DNA from 3 places in the Pseudoalteromonas sp. JSTW genome. Region 3 is predicted to be linked to each of the others. Evidence: predicted binding sites of a transcription regulator. Region 3 holds the regulator's gene; each other region holds the start of a gene.
The links. Region 3 encodes sigma-54, which starts transcription at its own class of promoters, with help from an activator protein. Its sites were predicted from a motif close to GTTGGCACGNNNNTNGNNT; they were not measured.
Positions count from the first base shown of each region.

Region 1 (5,207 bases), 510 kb from region 3:
CATTTCAAATAATGTAAAAGTGCTTTCGGGCACCCTTGAAATGTCGAACGTGAACCCCGTACATGAAATGGTCGATATGATCAGCAATCAACGCCAATTTGAATTACAAGTTAAATTGATGAAAACAGCGGAAGAAATTGATGAACGTCAAGATCAGCTGTTACGCATTGTTTAAGATGACTGAGAGGGTAGAGTTATGAATCCTGCATTGTGGATCAGTAAAACCGGGCTTGACGCCCAACAAACCGATATTTCGGTGATCTCAAATAATCTCGCGAATGCCAGCACGGTCGGTTACAAAAAAAGCCGCGCCGTATTTGAAGATTTACTGTATCAAAATATTAATCAGCCAGGTGGTCGTTCCTCACAAGACACTGAAATGCCATCAGGTTTGATGTTAGGCGCGGGTGCGAAAGTGGTTGCTAACCAAAAGAACTTTTCACAAGGTAACATGCTTACCACTGAAAATTCATTGGATTGGATGATTTCAGGACCGGGCTTTTTTGAGGTCTTACTCCCAGATGGCAATATCGCTTATTCGCGTAATGGTCAATTTACCACCGATGAAGATGGCCGCATTGTTACCGCGGGAGCCGGTTTTCCTGTGCAACCAGAGATGAATGTGCCAGACGATGCACAATCAATTACGGTATCACAAGATGGTGAAGTGTCGGTGCGTATCTCAGGCCAAGCTGACAATGTTGTTATTGGTCAGCTAACTATCAGTGATTTCATCAATCCATCTGGCCTTGAGCCTATGGGTCAAAACCTTTACACCGAAACGGCTGTAAGTGGGGCTCCTGTGCAAGGTAATCCCGGTATTGATGGTTTAGGAACTGTTGTACAAGGTTCACTTGAAACTTCAAATGTGAATGTAACAGAAGAGCTCGTTAACCTCATTGAAACACAGCGAATTTATGAAATGAATTCAAAAGTGATTTCGGCTGTTGATGAAATGCTTAGTTACATTAACCAACAGTTATAATGGGTAGGAGGCAGCATGCGTAACATTATCTTAGTCACATCAACAGCGTTATTGCTCGGTGGTTGTATGGCAACACAAAATAACCATGTGGTTCAGGATGACCCTTACTATGCGCCAATGTACCCAGAGCCTGCAGCAGAGCAAATGGTACCCACTGGTTCATTATTTGATAGTTATTTATCAAATGACCTGTATTCAGATAAAAAAGCGTTGCGGGCAGGCGATATCATCACGGTTAAACTGCAAGAATCGACTCAGGCAACCAAAGCGGCGAAAACCGAAACCGATAAAGAAACCGACGCAAGCCTTGACCCAGTCATTGGTTTAGGCGGCAATCCTGTGAATATAGGTGGTGATAGTATCCAATTTGGTATTGGTTCAGATTCATCATTTAAAGGTGATTCTAAATCGAATCAATCGAACAGCTTATTTGGTGATATTTCAGTTAATGTTATGCGAGTTTTGCCGAACGGTAACTTAGTGATCCGTGGCGAAAAGTGGCTTACTTTAAATACCGGTGAAGAGTTTATTCGTCTTGAAGGTTTAGTGCGTCCCCAAGATGTGACAGCAGATAATACGGTGACTTCAAACCGAGTTGCGAATGCGCGCATTCAATACTCAGGTAAAGGTCAACTTCAAGAAGCGCAAAGTGCGGGTTGGTTAACTCGCTTCTTTAGCAGTTCTATTTTCCCATTTTAGAGGATACAAATCATGAATGGGTTTAAATACATTATTGCTCTTTGCTTAATTAGCGTACAGTTTTCTGTTCAGGCTGAGCGAGTTAAAGATGTGTCTATGGTTGAGGGTGTACGCTCAAATCAATTAGTCGGTTATGGTTTAGTGGTGGGTTTACCTGGCACGGGCGAGCAAAGTCGTTTTACAGAGCAGAGCTTTAAAGCGATGTTAAATAGCTTCGGTATCACGCTTCCTGCGAACTTAAAACCAAAGATTAAAAATGTTGCAGCCGTTGCTGTACATGCCGAGTTACCCGCGTTTAGAAAACCAGGTCAAACCATTGATATTACCGTGTCTTCAATTGGCAGTGCAGGAAGCTTACGCGGTGGTACGTTATTACAAACCTTTTTGAAAGGGGTTGATGGTAATACGTATGCCATTGCACAGGGCAGTTTGGTCGTGGGGGGCTTAGGCGCAGAAGGTGCTGATGGCAGCCGAGTGATTATAAACACTCCCACCGTTGGCCGAATTCCGAATGGGGCAACGGTTGAGCGCGCTGTTAAAAGCCCGTTTATGCAAGGTGACTACATCACCTTTAATTTGAATCGTCCAGATTTCACAACGGCAAAGCGCCTAGAGCAAACTATTAATGATTTAGTTGGGCCAAACAGTGCTCAAGCAATTGATGCAGCGTCTGTACGTGTCATTGCACCGCGCGATGCATCGCAGCGCGTATCGTATTTATCAACGCTTGAAAACTTAGAGTTCACACCGGCTGATACTGCGGCAAAAATTATTGTCAATTCACGTACGGGCACCATTGTTATTGGTAAAAACGTAAAATTACAGCCAGCTGCAATTACCCACGGTGGATTAACCGTGACCATTGCTGAGCAGCAAAACGTATCGCAGCCGAATGCACTGAGCGAAGGCGAGACGGTGGTGACAAACCAAAGTATTATCGATGTTAATGAAGATGACTCTCGTGCTTTTGTGTTTAATCCAGGTATTAGCCTTGATGATTTAGTGAGAGCGATAAACGAAGTTGGTGCCGCCCCAGGTGACTTAATGGCTATCCTTGAAGCGTTGAAAGAGGCGGGAGCCATAAACGGGCAACTTGTTATTATATAATCAATTAAAAACGCGCTGAGCTCAGCGCGTTTTTTCATTTCTACCTCCCCTCAATCTGATAAATCCTCTTTTGGCGTAATTATTGCATTTGATTATGCATTATTAATTATTGTGTCAAAAAGCTGATGGATACGAATCATCTCGACAAGCAAAACTTTTTTGATTTAGGCAACTTAGACTCATTGCGTCAAAGTGCTCTAAAAAGTGATGCCTCTAGCGATGCGTCAAAAGAGGCGCTGAAAAAAGCGGCGGCACAATTTGAATCTATCTTTACGCAAATGCTGCTTAAAAGCATGCGTAAGGCTAATGAAGCCTTTGAAGACAAAGACAGTCCGTTTAACTCGAGTGGCGTAAAATTCTTTGAAGAAATGCATGATCAACAGCTTTCTGTTGAGTTGTCTTCTAACGGCTCACTGGGTTTGGCTGATCTTATTGTGCAGCAGCTATCGCCCGACGGTAAGAAATTTACTCCTGGTTCCGTGTTAAGAACAACCGCGGAGTTTGATAGCGATAAGCGTGTTCGCGGTAATCAAGAAGCTAAGCCAGAAACACACTCAATGGCTGAAGTTGCCACTGATGAGCAATCAGAAAACCGCTTTGAAGATGCTGAGTCTTTCATTAGCTCTGTTTGGGAGCACGCAAAAAATGCGGCTGAAAAAATTGGTTTAAACCCTGCTGTTATGGTTGCTCAAGCTGCGCTTGAGACAGGGTGGGGTAAGCATATTATTAGTAAAGCGGATGGCACCAGTAGTAATAACCTTTTTAACATTAAATCTGATAAGAGCTGGCAAGGTGACAAAGCAAGTAAAGTTACGCTTGAGTTTGAGCAAGGTGTGCCTGTTAAAAAGCATGCAAGCTTCCGTTCTTATCAGTCAATTAAAGACAGTGTGAATGATTTTGTTGATTTCTTAAATGAAAACCCACGTTATCAAGACGCACTAAAAAACACCGCAGAACCTGCAGCCTTTTTAGATTCGTTACAAAAAGCAGGTTATGCAACTGATCCAAATTATGCCAACAAAATTAAGCAGGTATTGAAGCGTGTTGAGCTTCAAAGCGTCGCTGCTTCATTGGTACGTTAAGGAGTAAGTCCTCATGTCATTCAGCTTATATGACATAGCAAATTCAGGTGTAAGAGCGAATTCTGAGCTTTTACAAACGACCAGTAAAAACATAGCCAATGTAAATACAGCGGGTTATGTTCGTGAGCGCACTGAGTTCAGCACCATGATCGACAACCAAGTTGGTCGGGGTGAAACGTATCGTTTACTCAATGAGTTTGCTCAAAAACAGCTAAATCGTGATACGTCAAATAAAGCATTTTTTGATCAGTTTGTAACAGAAGCAAGCCGAGTCGATAGCTTGTTTTCTGAAGAGTCGAATAGCTTATCAACCAGCATTAACTCGTTTTTTAATAATGTTCAAGAAAGCTTAAATCAGCCTTCATCGACGGTGGCGCGTTCGCTGGTTATGACAGATGCACAAAACCTCATTGATCAAATGGACAGGCTTTCAAGCATCGTGGTTGACCAGCAGACTGTTGTGAATGAGCAATTAGAAATTTTCTCGGACGAAGCAAATAACTTAATCCAAAGTATTAGCGAATTGAACTCTAAAATTGCCGCGGTGCATGGCACTGATCGTGAGTCAGCGTCTAGCGGACTGTACAACGAGCGCGACAAAGCAATTCGTGACTTATCAGAACTCATTGATGTAGAAACTCTCAACGGTAATAACGGTGAGAAACAAGTCTATTTGGGATCTGGTCAAGCATTAGTGATGGAAAGCGGTACATTTAACCTGTTTTCATTTACTGGCGATCCCGATCCTAGCTTCAAAGAGCTACATTTAGATGTTAATGGTGGCAAAGCCGTGCCGCTTGAGGTTGATGTAAGTAAACTTAAAGGCAAAATAGGCGGCTTACTGTCATTTCGTGATGACATTTTAGTGCCAGCCCAGAATCAATTAGGCCAAATGGGCTTAGCCCTTGCTGATGCCTTTAATCAGCAAAACCGTCTTGGTATGGACGCAAATGGTGAAATTGGTGGTGATATTTTTGCCATTCCAACGGTGAATGGTTTTGGTTATCAAGCTAATACCGGTTCATCGACCATGACGGCAACACTTGAACCTGGTAAGGGCAGTGAGTTGCCTGCCAGTGATTTTATAGTTACTTACACCAGCGCATCGACAGTTGAAATTCAGGCAATCGATAATAAAGGTGAACCGGTAGGCACCGCATCAACAGCAAATGTGGTTGGCGGTGTGATTGATTCATCAACGATCACCGGTGGCGAAGCCTTCGGTTTACAGCTAAATGTGTCTGGTACCGCAAACGCAGGCGATCAATTTCAAATTAAATTAAATTCACAGGCAGCAACAAGCTTAGAATTGGCAACAGAGCGTCCAGAAGATT
Region 1 covers NZ_CP058972.1:964,175-969,381, forward strand. The annotation lists gene GZH31_RS04440 (flagellar basal body rod protein FlgF) at 1-175, shown strand, start outside; gene flgG (flagellar basal-body rod protein FlgG) at 197-985, shown strand; gene flgH (flagellar basal body L-ring protein FlgH) at 1,001-1,684, shown strand; gene GZH31_RS04455 (flagellar basal body P-ring protein FlgI) at 1,697-2,791, shown strand; gene flgJ (flagellar assembly peptidoglycan hydrolase FlgJ) at 2,917-3,873, shown strand; gene flgK (flagellar hook-associated protein FlgK) at 3,887-5,207, shown strand, end outside.
Region 1: the regulator sigma-54 is predicted to act here: its motif matches at 2,861-2,879, upstream of flgJ (flagellar assembly peptidoglycan hydrolase FlgJ).

Region 2 (5,207 bases), 360 kb from region 3:
CGTGTATTAAGTGGCGGTGTGACCACCGGTTCCGTAAATATTATTTCGGGCGATCCAGGGGCTGGAAAAACGACATTATTGTCAGATTTAATTGCTCGCATGTCGAAAGTGATGCCGTCACTTTATTGTACGGCAGAAGAGTCATTATCGCAGTTTAAAAACCGTGTAAACCGACTGCGTTTAGATTATAACCCTGATGAGCTTTATTTACTGTCAGAAACCAGCGTTGAAGCAATTATTGAAGAGCTTGATAAGAACAAGATTAAGTTTGCGGTGATCGATTCAATTCAAGCGGTTGTGACAGAAGCCGCTAATGGCAGCCCAGGCTCTCCTTCACAAGTTAAAAGTGCAGCACAAGCACTCACTCAATATTGTAAGCAAAATGACGTCACCATGTTCATTATTGCTCACGTAAATAAAAACAACGAAATCGCAGGCCCGCAAACCTTAGTGCATATTGTTGATGCGCTGCTGCATATTGATACCAACGATGGGCAAATTCGTACCTTACGTGCCAATAAAAACCGTTTTGGCGATATTGATACCGTCGGTATTTTTAGAATGTGTGAGCGCGGTATGCTCAGTGTTGACAACCCAAGCGAAATATTTTTATCGGGGTCAAGCACCGAATCGCCGGGATCGGCTATTACATGTATTCGTAAAGGTAATCGTAATTTATTGTTAGAGATTCAGTGCTTAACCACAGAAACCGAGGCTGAGTTTCCGCAACGAGTGTGTGTTGGCTTAAATATGAATCGTATCAAAATGCTCACAGGGATTTTGCGTAAACACACCAAGACTAAAATCTTTCATGACACGTTTTTTAATATTGTCGGTGGCCTAAAAATTGATGAGTCTGAAACCTGTATCGACTTAGCATTAGTTACGGCATTGTTGAGTAGTTTGAATGAATTTGTTGTGCCAAGAACCACCTGTATTATGGGCGAATTAAGCTTAAATGGTGACGTTAGGCCCATCGACAGTGGGGTGCCGCGAGTAAAAGAAGCCGCTCAGCATGGTTTCACTGAAATTTTTATTCCATATCGTAACTACCATAAATCAATGGAAGGATTGGGCGCAAAAATTACACCTGTTAAAACAGTGCATGAGTTACTGTCTTTAATAAACTAGTTGTAATTTGATAGACTATAAAAAACACCAATCAAAGGAAATAAAATGAAAAAGTTAGTAATTGCAGCCGTTGTTGCTGCAGCTGTAGGTGGCGTCGTTTACGCAAACTATACAGCAACACAGGAAGTGAAAAAGGTTGTTGATAAGCAACTAAGCGCTTTATCAAGCCAAAGTGGTGTAGATATCACTTACAGCGATATTTCAGCAAGCGTGTTCAGTAGCAGCATGCAGTTGTCTGGTATAAATGTGCAAAGCATTGAAGGCGATGAAACCATTGCCACTATCGACAATATTGAAGTGACGGGTTACGAAGTTGATGCGATCCCACCCCACACGGGCTTCGTGATGACAAATTTCCGCTTTAGTGATGAGTTTTTATCGCAACTTCCAGACAGTGCGAATAATAAGCTTGCCGCAACGAGTTACAACGTGAATTCATCGCTTGATTACAACAAAGAGTCAGGTGATAGCAAGTTTGCGCTTAACGTGAAGGCAAACGAAGTGGCTGATGTACGTTTTAATCTTGGTTTAGCAAATTCAACGGCGTTGATGGAAGCATCTTTATCAATCAGCCAAGCACAAAATGCTGCGAATGGGGCTGAGCTCACTTTAGAGCAACAACTACAGCAACAATCAAAAATGATGGCGGCAATGAGCCAATTAGAGCCGCGCAGTATCGAGCTTGAAATCAACGACGACGGTGAACTTAAAACTGTTGTCGAAAGCTTCTTAAAAGCGCAAGGCATGACACTTGATGACTTTGAGCAAGTTGTGGCAATGCAATTACAACAAGCTCCTGTAAGTGCGGAGTTAGACACTGCGATTAAAAACTTTGCCAGTGGTTTATCAAAATTGTCTTTATCGGCACGCCTACCTGAAGGCAAGTCGATGATGCAAATCAACCAGCAAATCATGATGCTGGTTGGTCAGCCTGAAGAGCTTGCGAAATTTATTAATTTAAAAGCCAGTGGTGAATAACCCGCTGACCGCAGCCGTGCGTTAGCTGCAATAACCTTAAAGTGTTCAACTCTCTAGTTTACTCACTTTAAGGTTATTTTTTACATGCCTTACACCCTGACTGTGTTCTAAGAACTTTTGTGCCAGCGCACGTTGAAACCCCGTTTCCGTTGAACCTAATAATTCAATCGTATCGCCACTTACAATAACCTGTAAGTTTTCAATTTTAAAATTGCGGTTATTCGTTAGTTTCTTTAAAGCCACTTGCTGTAATCGCGGTTGCGCCGAAGTACTGGTTGTTAAAACATGGGTGTTGGCACTGGCTTGTGTGGCGCAAGCCAATAAAAAAAGACAGCTAAATAAGGTTACGACAACAGATAATTTGAAACGGCTCATACAATTCCCTCGCAATAATGACAGATTGAACTCTGTATGAACAATTACAAATTCTGTTCCAATTTTAGTTTGTTGATTTTTATAGGTTTTATTTTTTTGAAGAAACTGTATGTGAAGTAATTACACATAGTTCAGTAAAAAAGACACGGCAAATAACAGCGATAAAAATGCCGAGACAGGCTCGGCATTTTTATTAACAAGGCTTATTAAGCACGCACTACTTTTTCTTTTTTGGTTTTGCCTTTTTCTTCGCTTTGATCTTTGCTGGATCTTTTTTCTTTTTAGAAGGGATTTTTGCTTCTTTGTGTTGCGGCTCTATCCCTTTGATTACTCGACGCTTTAGTTTTTGTTCGATGTAACGCTCAACTTTGCCTAAAATGGCAACGTCATGCGCTTCGATAAATGAAATCGCGATTCCTTTTTTGCCTGCACGACCAGTACGTCCAATACGGTGAACGTATATGTCTGCGGTGCGAGGCATATCAAAGTTAATCACATGGCTGATATCTGCCACGTCAATACCACGGGCAGCCACATCGGTTGCTACCAATATTTTATTGCGGCCAGAATGGAAGTTCTCCATTGCTTTCATGCGTTTATCTTGTGGCATTTCACCACGTAACCAAGCAACGCGCAGTCCTTCGTTATTTAACGCACCAATTAATGATTCTAGGCGTTCACGGGTCTTAACGAACACTATCGCTTTATGGATATCATCGCCGTTTAAGATATCGACTAACATTTTAAGCTTATGGTTGTAGTCGTCGGCTAAGTGAACCCACTGGTGGATCTTTGCTTTTTCTTTACGCGACGATTCTGCTTCTAGTAGCGCAGGATCATTTAAAATACGCTCAGCGAAAAGCTCAACACTGTCACCTTCAAGTGTGGCTGAAAATAGAAAACATTGACGACGATTTCTGGCTTCATCACAAATACGCAGCATTTCTTTACGAAAGCCCATATCGAGCATGCGGTCGGCTTCGTCTAAAATAAGCATTTCGACATTTTCAGCATGGAAGTTCTCGGTTTCGAGGTATTCCATTAAGCGCCCAGGTGTCGCGATAAGAATGTCGTTATTGTTCTCAAAAATTTCTTTGTGCGTTCCATAGTTAATGCCGCCCGTCACAACACCTATTTTAAGGTGTGTTTGCTCAGCAAGCTGTTCACAATGCTCATGGATTTGATAAGCAAGCTCGCGAGTAGGAGTCATGATAAGTACGCGGGCAAAACCAGGGTCACGACGAGGGAAATCAAGCAAGTATTGAATAGCTGGGATCAAAAACGCGGCTGTTTTACCGGTACCTGTGGGTGCAGATGCCAAAATATCGCGCCCTTGTAATGCTTCAGGGATCGCTTGTTGTTGAATGCTGGTTGGCGTATCAAAACCCATTTTATTAATGGCATTTAACAGTTTGTTATCGATATCAAATTCAGAAAATTGCATAGAGTGACATAAATAGAGGACAATTGGCGTTAATTATACGCGCTATCCAGCTGTTGGTGAATGAAAAGGTGAAAAAATGTCAGGTTTTGTGTTTAAACAGTTTTCGATAGGGCAAACTCACACTGCAATGAAAGTTTCAACAGATGGGATTTTGTTGGGGGCATGGGCACATGTAAGCGATGCTGCACGAATTGTTGATATTGGCACAGGCACCGGGTTGCTTGCTTTAATGGCAAAACAACGTGCGCCGAAGGCGGTTGTTAACGCTATCGAAATAGAGGTTAACGCGTGTATTGATGCTCGCGCTAATTTTGCTAATAGCCCTTGGCCTGACATTATGCTTTATCAAGGGGCTGTGCAGTCTTTTAAAGCAGCAACCCCCTTTGATGCAATTATCACTAATCCACCTTATTTCAATGCCAGCCTTAAAGGCGATAATGCAGCACGCAATACAGCGCGCCACACCGATGGATTGAGTTTTAGCGAATTAATCAAAGCGTGTAGTGCGCTGAGTCATGCACATACTCTGCTCAATGTGATACTGCCTTGTCCTGAGGCCGAGCAATTTATTGCCATTGCAGAGCAAGAAGGCTGGTATTTAAACCACCTGTGTTTAGTTAAAACAACCGAGAAAAAAGCACCCAGTCGCAGTTTAATGTTATTTAGTCAGGTTGCAGCCCCTTTAACGACAACACATTTAACGATTCATGCAAACAGTGGCGCGTACAGTGCTGAATATAGTGCGCTATGCAAGGACTTTTATTTGAAAATGTGACGCATACCAGCCATTAATAGTCCGTTATCACTTTACTCTAAAAGGTCGTATTTGCTATTCACTGATGCTCGATTGTAGGCCATCTTCGCTTACTAATAATGTATAAGAGTGTCCATATGAGGCATGACAAATGGCAACTGATTCATCAACACGCTTACCTTCATCATTCAGTCGAGAGACTTTAATATCATCTGCGCAGTCATCAGTGTGATACCACGTACTTAATTGATTTTGATATAGGTTAACTATTTGATTCTCTATTTTTAAGCGAATGTTTTCGGTGGCAAGAAAGCGGACCGCAAAAAAGCCCTCTTTGTTACTTTGAGTCTGTTTTATGAGCGTTAAACGCAGCTTTTCTCCACTTTGCCAGGCGACAAAATGGTAAGGCTGGTCGTTGTCCACTTGATACATTTGCTCTGCGAAGTTGCTCGCTTCACTGTGATCTTCTACATAAAATGAAATACGGCGTCGTTCATTGTGAAGGTGTGTTATATCAACAGGTAA
Region 2 covers NZ_CP058972.1:815,086-820,292, forward strand. The annotation lists gene radA (DNA repair protein RadA) at 1-1,131, shown strand, start outside; gene GZH31_RS03805 (hypothetical protein) at 1,177-2,109, shown strand; gene GZH31_RS03810 (BON domain-containing protein) at 2,155-2,484, opposite strand; gene srmB (ATP-dependent RNA helicase SrmB) at 2,702-3,928, opposite strand; gene GZH31_RS03820 (tRNA1(Val) (adenine(37)-N6)-methyltransferase) at 4,005-4,703, shown strand; gene GZH31_RS03825 (hypothetical protein) at 4,758-5,207, opposite strand, start outside.
Region 2: the regulator sigma-54 is predicted to act here: its motif matches at 2,529-2,547, upstream of GZH31_RS03810 (BON domain-containing protein).

Region 3 (5,207 bases):
TGTATCAGGTAGGCTACGAAGAACCTCACCTAAATCATCGTCGTCCATGTCTTCGGTTGCGGCAGCAATGTGCTCAGGTTCCATTTGGGCAATAATGCCTAAACGTACATCTTCTGAGAGCTCTTCTAATACGTCACCACGCACATCAGGGTCTACCAGCTGCCAAAGCATACGGCGAATTTTATGCGGAGATGATTCTAAAAGGAGTGCGGTATCACACGGTGCTGTTTTTGCTAACATGCCGCGCACTTGAACAAATTGACCACTATTGAGTGACTTGGTCACCTGTTTTAGTTGTTGTAGCGGGTAATCTTGTTCAAAGGCTTCTGGCATTGGCGTCCTTACAACTGAAAAAATAGCTTAAAATCTGACTCAGCAAATACAGCATAGTTGCTAAATTTAGTATTTGCAGGGATATCGCCGCACTGAGATAAATTTACTAAGAAAAATGTATTTTAGAGAAGCGAGCGATATAAAAGTAGGATATTTAACAGGAATTTTAAATACCCAATGCAAGTTTAACGTAAACAGTCAAGGCTTAGCAAATGCTATTCTTGTTCATGAAAGCGTTGTGCAATTAATTCGCCTATTGCATTGAGTGCTGCGTCAGCATCGGGGCCTTCACACACCACACGGACTTCTTTGCCTTGGCTGCTTTCGAGTAACATTAAGGCTAATACACTATCGCCTTCGGCTTCTTTATCGTCTTGGTAAAGCGTTATTTTAGCATCGAATTGCAGTGCAAGTTGTGCCAAAACCGTGGCTGCTCGTGCATGTAAACCAAGCTTATTTTGGATTAAAAAAGTGTCTTCAGCATGCATCGTCGTTGCCTATTGGGTATCTTGCTCGCGGTGGCGTATTTTCACGTTTGCGTGACTTTTCGAAAAGCTCTCACCAATGGTTTGCGCTAAGTAAACCGAGCGATGTTGTCCACCTGTGCAGCCAATCGCAATGGTTAAATAACTGCGATTATTTCGCTCTAAGTGAGGGAGCCATGTTTGTACAAAGGTTTGAATTTGCCATGTAAACTTTTGCACTATGCTGTGACTAGCAAGGTAATCTTTTACTGGTTGGTCTAAGCCTGTCAGTGGTTTTAGATCCGGTTCCCAGTGTGGATTCGGTAAAAAGCGAGCATCAAATACGTAATCAGCTTCTTTTGGAATGCCGTGCTTAAAGCCAAACGACATAAAAGTAATAATGAGCTTTTTGTCTTTTTTACCCAGTATTTTTTCGCGAATAGATTCGGCAAGCTGATGCACGCTGAGATCGGTCGTATCAATCATAAAATCGGCACGGGTGATCAAAACATCCAGTAATACTTTTTCTTGTTTAATCGCTAAATCAAGCGGCAGCGAGTCAATCGATAATGGGTGTAAGCGGCGAGTTTCAGAGAACCGTTTGATTAGTGTTTGATCATCACTATCTAAATAAAACAACGTGGGTTTTGCAAAGCCCGGTAAATACTCAAGAATATCGTTAAATTCTTGCTGTTCTTTCGGCAGGTTACGCACATCGATACTTACAGCAATTTTGTCGTAATTATCTGACACACTGCGTACTAACGAAGGAAGCAGGTTTACAGGAATATTATCAACGCAGTAATAGCCTAAGTCTTCAAGTACTCGTAAAGCGACTGATTTACCTGAACCAGAGCGACCGCTGATAATAATTAATTCCATTTATGCCTCTGATGCAATGACTTTAAACAGATCACTATCTGTTTTAGCACTGCGTAGCTGTTTACAAAATTCTTTGTCTTTAAGTCTATCAGCAATTGTTGATAAGGTCTTTAGATGAAGCTGACAGTCACCATCTGGTACGATGAGTGCGACAAAAATATCCACTGGACGATTATCAATTGCATCAAAATTTATAGGTGACTCACTCACAATTACAAATGCGTGTGGCTGATCTGCACCGCTCATACGACCATGTGGAATCGCAATACCTCGGCCAATACCCGTGCTGCCCAATTTTTCTCTGTTCAATAGGGCATTGAGTATATCTTGCTGAGATAAATGAGGGAGCTGCTCATGAGCCAGTTCGCTGATAAATTCGAGAATTCTTTTTTTGCTATTAAAAAGGACCGCAGCTTTGCTGCAGTCCTGGTTAGTAAGTGAACTAAGTTTCATAATTTAGTGTCGAGCTAATTTCTCTTTGTGTTTAATTACTTGACGATCAAGTTTATCGATTAACGAGTCGATGGCTGCATACATATCTTGGTGTTCAGTAGAGGCAAATAACTCGCCTCCGTTTACATGTAAAGTTGCTTCTGCTTTTTGGCTTAGTTTTTCTACATCTAGAATGACATGAACATTATTAATGTGGTCAAAATGCCTTTCTAGTTTCGCAAACTTGGTGTTTACATAGTCTCTTAATGAATCTGTGATTTCTACATGACGACCAGTTAAATTTAGTTGCATAAGCATTTTCCTTCTATGTAAAACGTCTAAATCAGACTCTTACGCTGATTCGACGGAGGTATTGCTAGAGACTCTCGATATTTTGCTATTGTCCGTCTAGCTACTTTAATTCCTTGCTCAGCCAATATATCTGCAATTTTGCTATCACTCAATGGTTTAGCTGTGTTTTCTGCGGCGATTAGCTTTTTGATTAAAGCGCGAATTGCCGTAGATGAACACTCACCCCCATTTTCAGTGCTTACATGGCTGGAGAAGAAATATTTCAACTCAAAAATTCCCCGCGGGGTATGCATGTATTTTTGTGTTGTTACTCGCGAAATTGTTGATTCATGCATTTCGACCATTTCTGCGACATCATTTAATACCATGGGTTTCATGGCCTCAGGACCATGTTCAAAGAAAGCCTGTTGTTGTTGAACAATACAGTTAGTCACTTTTAATAACGTGTCATTACGGCTTTCTAAGCTTTTAATAAACCATTTTGCTTCTTGTAAATGAGAGCGAATAAATTGGCTATCACTGCTTGATTTTACAGAACGTGACATCGCCGCATAGTGGCTATTCACTCTGATTTTCGGCATGCAGTCTGGGTTTAGTTCAACTACCCAACGGCCTTTTATTTTTTTTACGGATACATCGGGTATCACGTATTCAGACTCTTCTCTAACAATTGTATCCGCAGGCTTTGGATTTAAGCTGTGGATCAATGTCATGACTTCTTTCAGCTCACTTTCTTTAAGCTTAGTCTTTTTCATCAAAGTGCGATAGTCACGACTCGCTAATAATTCAATATGTTCTGATAACACCATTTTAGTTTCAGCTAAATAGGGGGTGTCAGCATCGAATTGGCGTAATTGAATACACAAACATTCTTGTAAACTACGGGCGCCAATACCGACAGGATCGAATAATTGGATTCTTTTTAAGACAGCTTCGACTTCATCAAGTTCGATTTCTTCTTCATCGTTATTTTGATTGAAGCTTTCAACAATGTCTTCGCAGCTTACGGTTAAAATACCCGAATCATCAATTGCCTCAACAATCGCAACGGCAATCGCTTCGTCTGTTGGGCTGAATGGAGTTAGTTGTAACTGCCACATTAGGTATTCGTGGAGAGTTTCGGTTGATGCGCCTTGGTAAATTGATTCATCTTCAGGCATTGGACCTGAGGAACTTGATGGGGCAGCACTCATGTACTCATCCCACGTAACATCCATTGCTAAGTCGTCACTTACGGTGTCTTTGTTGAGGGCATCACTGCTTTCTTGCTCGTACTCGCTCGCAGCTTCGTCAGCCGACGCGCTTAGTTGGGTATCGTCAGATTCGGCTTTTTGCTCGTTCTTGCCAATACTCTCTTCTGCATAATCTGCTTCTTCAACTTCAAGCAAAGGGTTAGAGTCTAACGCTTCTTGAATTTCTTGCTGGAGATCCAATGTACTGAGCTGCAACAAACGGATAGCCTGTTGCAGTTGTGGAGTCATTGTAAGTTGCTGGCCCATGCGCAGCTGTAATGATTGCCTCATGTATCCCTAACAATCCTTTTTAGTCTTATCAAACAATAGCACGATGCCGTTAACTATTTATTTGATTTATTGTCATTGTTATAAGTCTAGCAGATGCTCTAGTCGGTGGCGTATTTAAAGCCTGAATTGCTCGCCTAGATACACATCGCGTACAGTTTGGTCGGCTAACACATGTTCAGGTGTACCTGATGCAATTAGCTCCCCATGAGAAACAATGTAGGCTTTTTCACAAACATCAAGGGTTTCTCTCACATTGTGGTCAGTAATTAATACACCAATACCACGATTTTTTAAGTGCTCAATAATTTTCTTTATATCTAACACTGAAATAGGATCAACACCAGCAAAAGGCTCATCGAGCAAAATAAATTTAGGGTCAGCGGCCAGTGCGCGTGCTATTTCAACACGACGGCGTTCACCCCCTGACAATGCCATACCTTGGCTGTCACGAATGTGTTGAATGCTAAATTCATCAAGTAAGCTGTTAAGTGTTTCTTCGCGGCCTTGTTTATTGAGATCTTTACGGGTCTCTAAAATGGCCATTAAGTTTTGATAAACAGTCAGTTTTCTAAAAATCGATGATTCTTGTGGCAAATAGCCAATACCTAAGCGAGCGCGGCTGTGCATTGGCAATAAGGTGATGTCGTTATCATCAATGCTTATTTTACCTTTGTCACTGGGCACTAATCCCACAATCATGTAAAAGGTGGTTGTTTTACCTGCGCCATTTGGCCCAAGTAAACCGACAATGCTGCCAGCTTCTACCTCAAGGCCTACATTTTTTACAACTTGGCGACCCTTATAGCTTTTAGCTAATAGCTCTGCTTTTAGTGTGCTCATGGCTGGCCTTCATCGTTCTTTTTGTTATCAACAGGCACTAAAATAGTGTGTACACGATCGGTCGAGTTTTCATCTTTCTCGGCACTTATCAGTTGCTGTTCCATATCGTATGTAATGCTCTTGGCACTGACTTTTTGGCCTGCTTGAGTCACTTGTGCATTGCCAACGAGTGTTAATAAGCGTTTAGCAACATCGTAACGAACTTCTTCAGCACTGGCGCTCATAATAGTGCCGTCAGCTTGTTTTTCTTCAAAGTAAGCGGGCTTTCCTGTGGCAATAATTAATTCAACCGTGCCTTCAACTTCACCTGCATGTGCTTCGAGTCGATCCGCTGTAATACGACGGTTACCATGTATGATCTCGACATTATCTTCGAAGATACCAATGCCATTTTTTAGCTGACCTTCTTGGCGATCAGAGC
Region 3 covers NZ_CP058972.1:452,094-457,300, forward strand. The annotation lists gene mgtE (magnesium transporter) at 1-333, opposite strand, end outside; gene GZH31_RS02165 (HPr family phosphocarrier protein) at 549-821, opposite strand; gene rapZ (RNase adapter RapZ) at 831-1,679, opposite strand; gene ptsN (PTS IIA-like nitrogen regulatory protein PtsN) at 1,680-2,132, opposite strand; gene hpf (ribosome hibernation promoting factor) at 2,136-2,423, opposite strand; gene GZH31_RS02185 (RNA polymerase factor sigma-54) at 2,450-3,946, opposite strand; gene lptB (LPS export ABC transporter ATP-binding protein) at 4,061-4,786, opposite strand; gene lptA (lipopolysaccharide transport periplasmic protein LptA) at 4,783-5,207, opposite strand, start outside.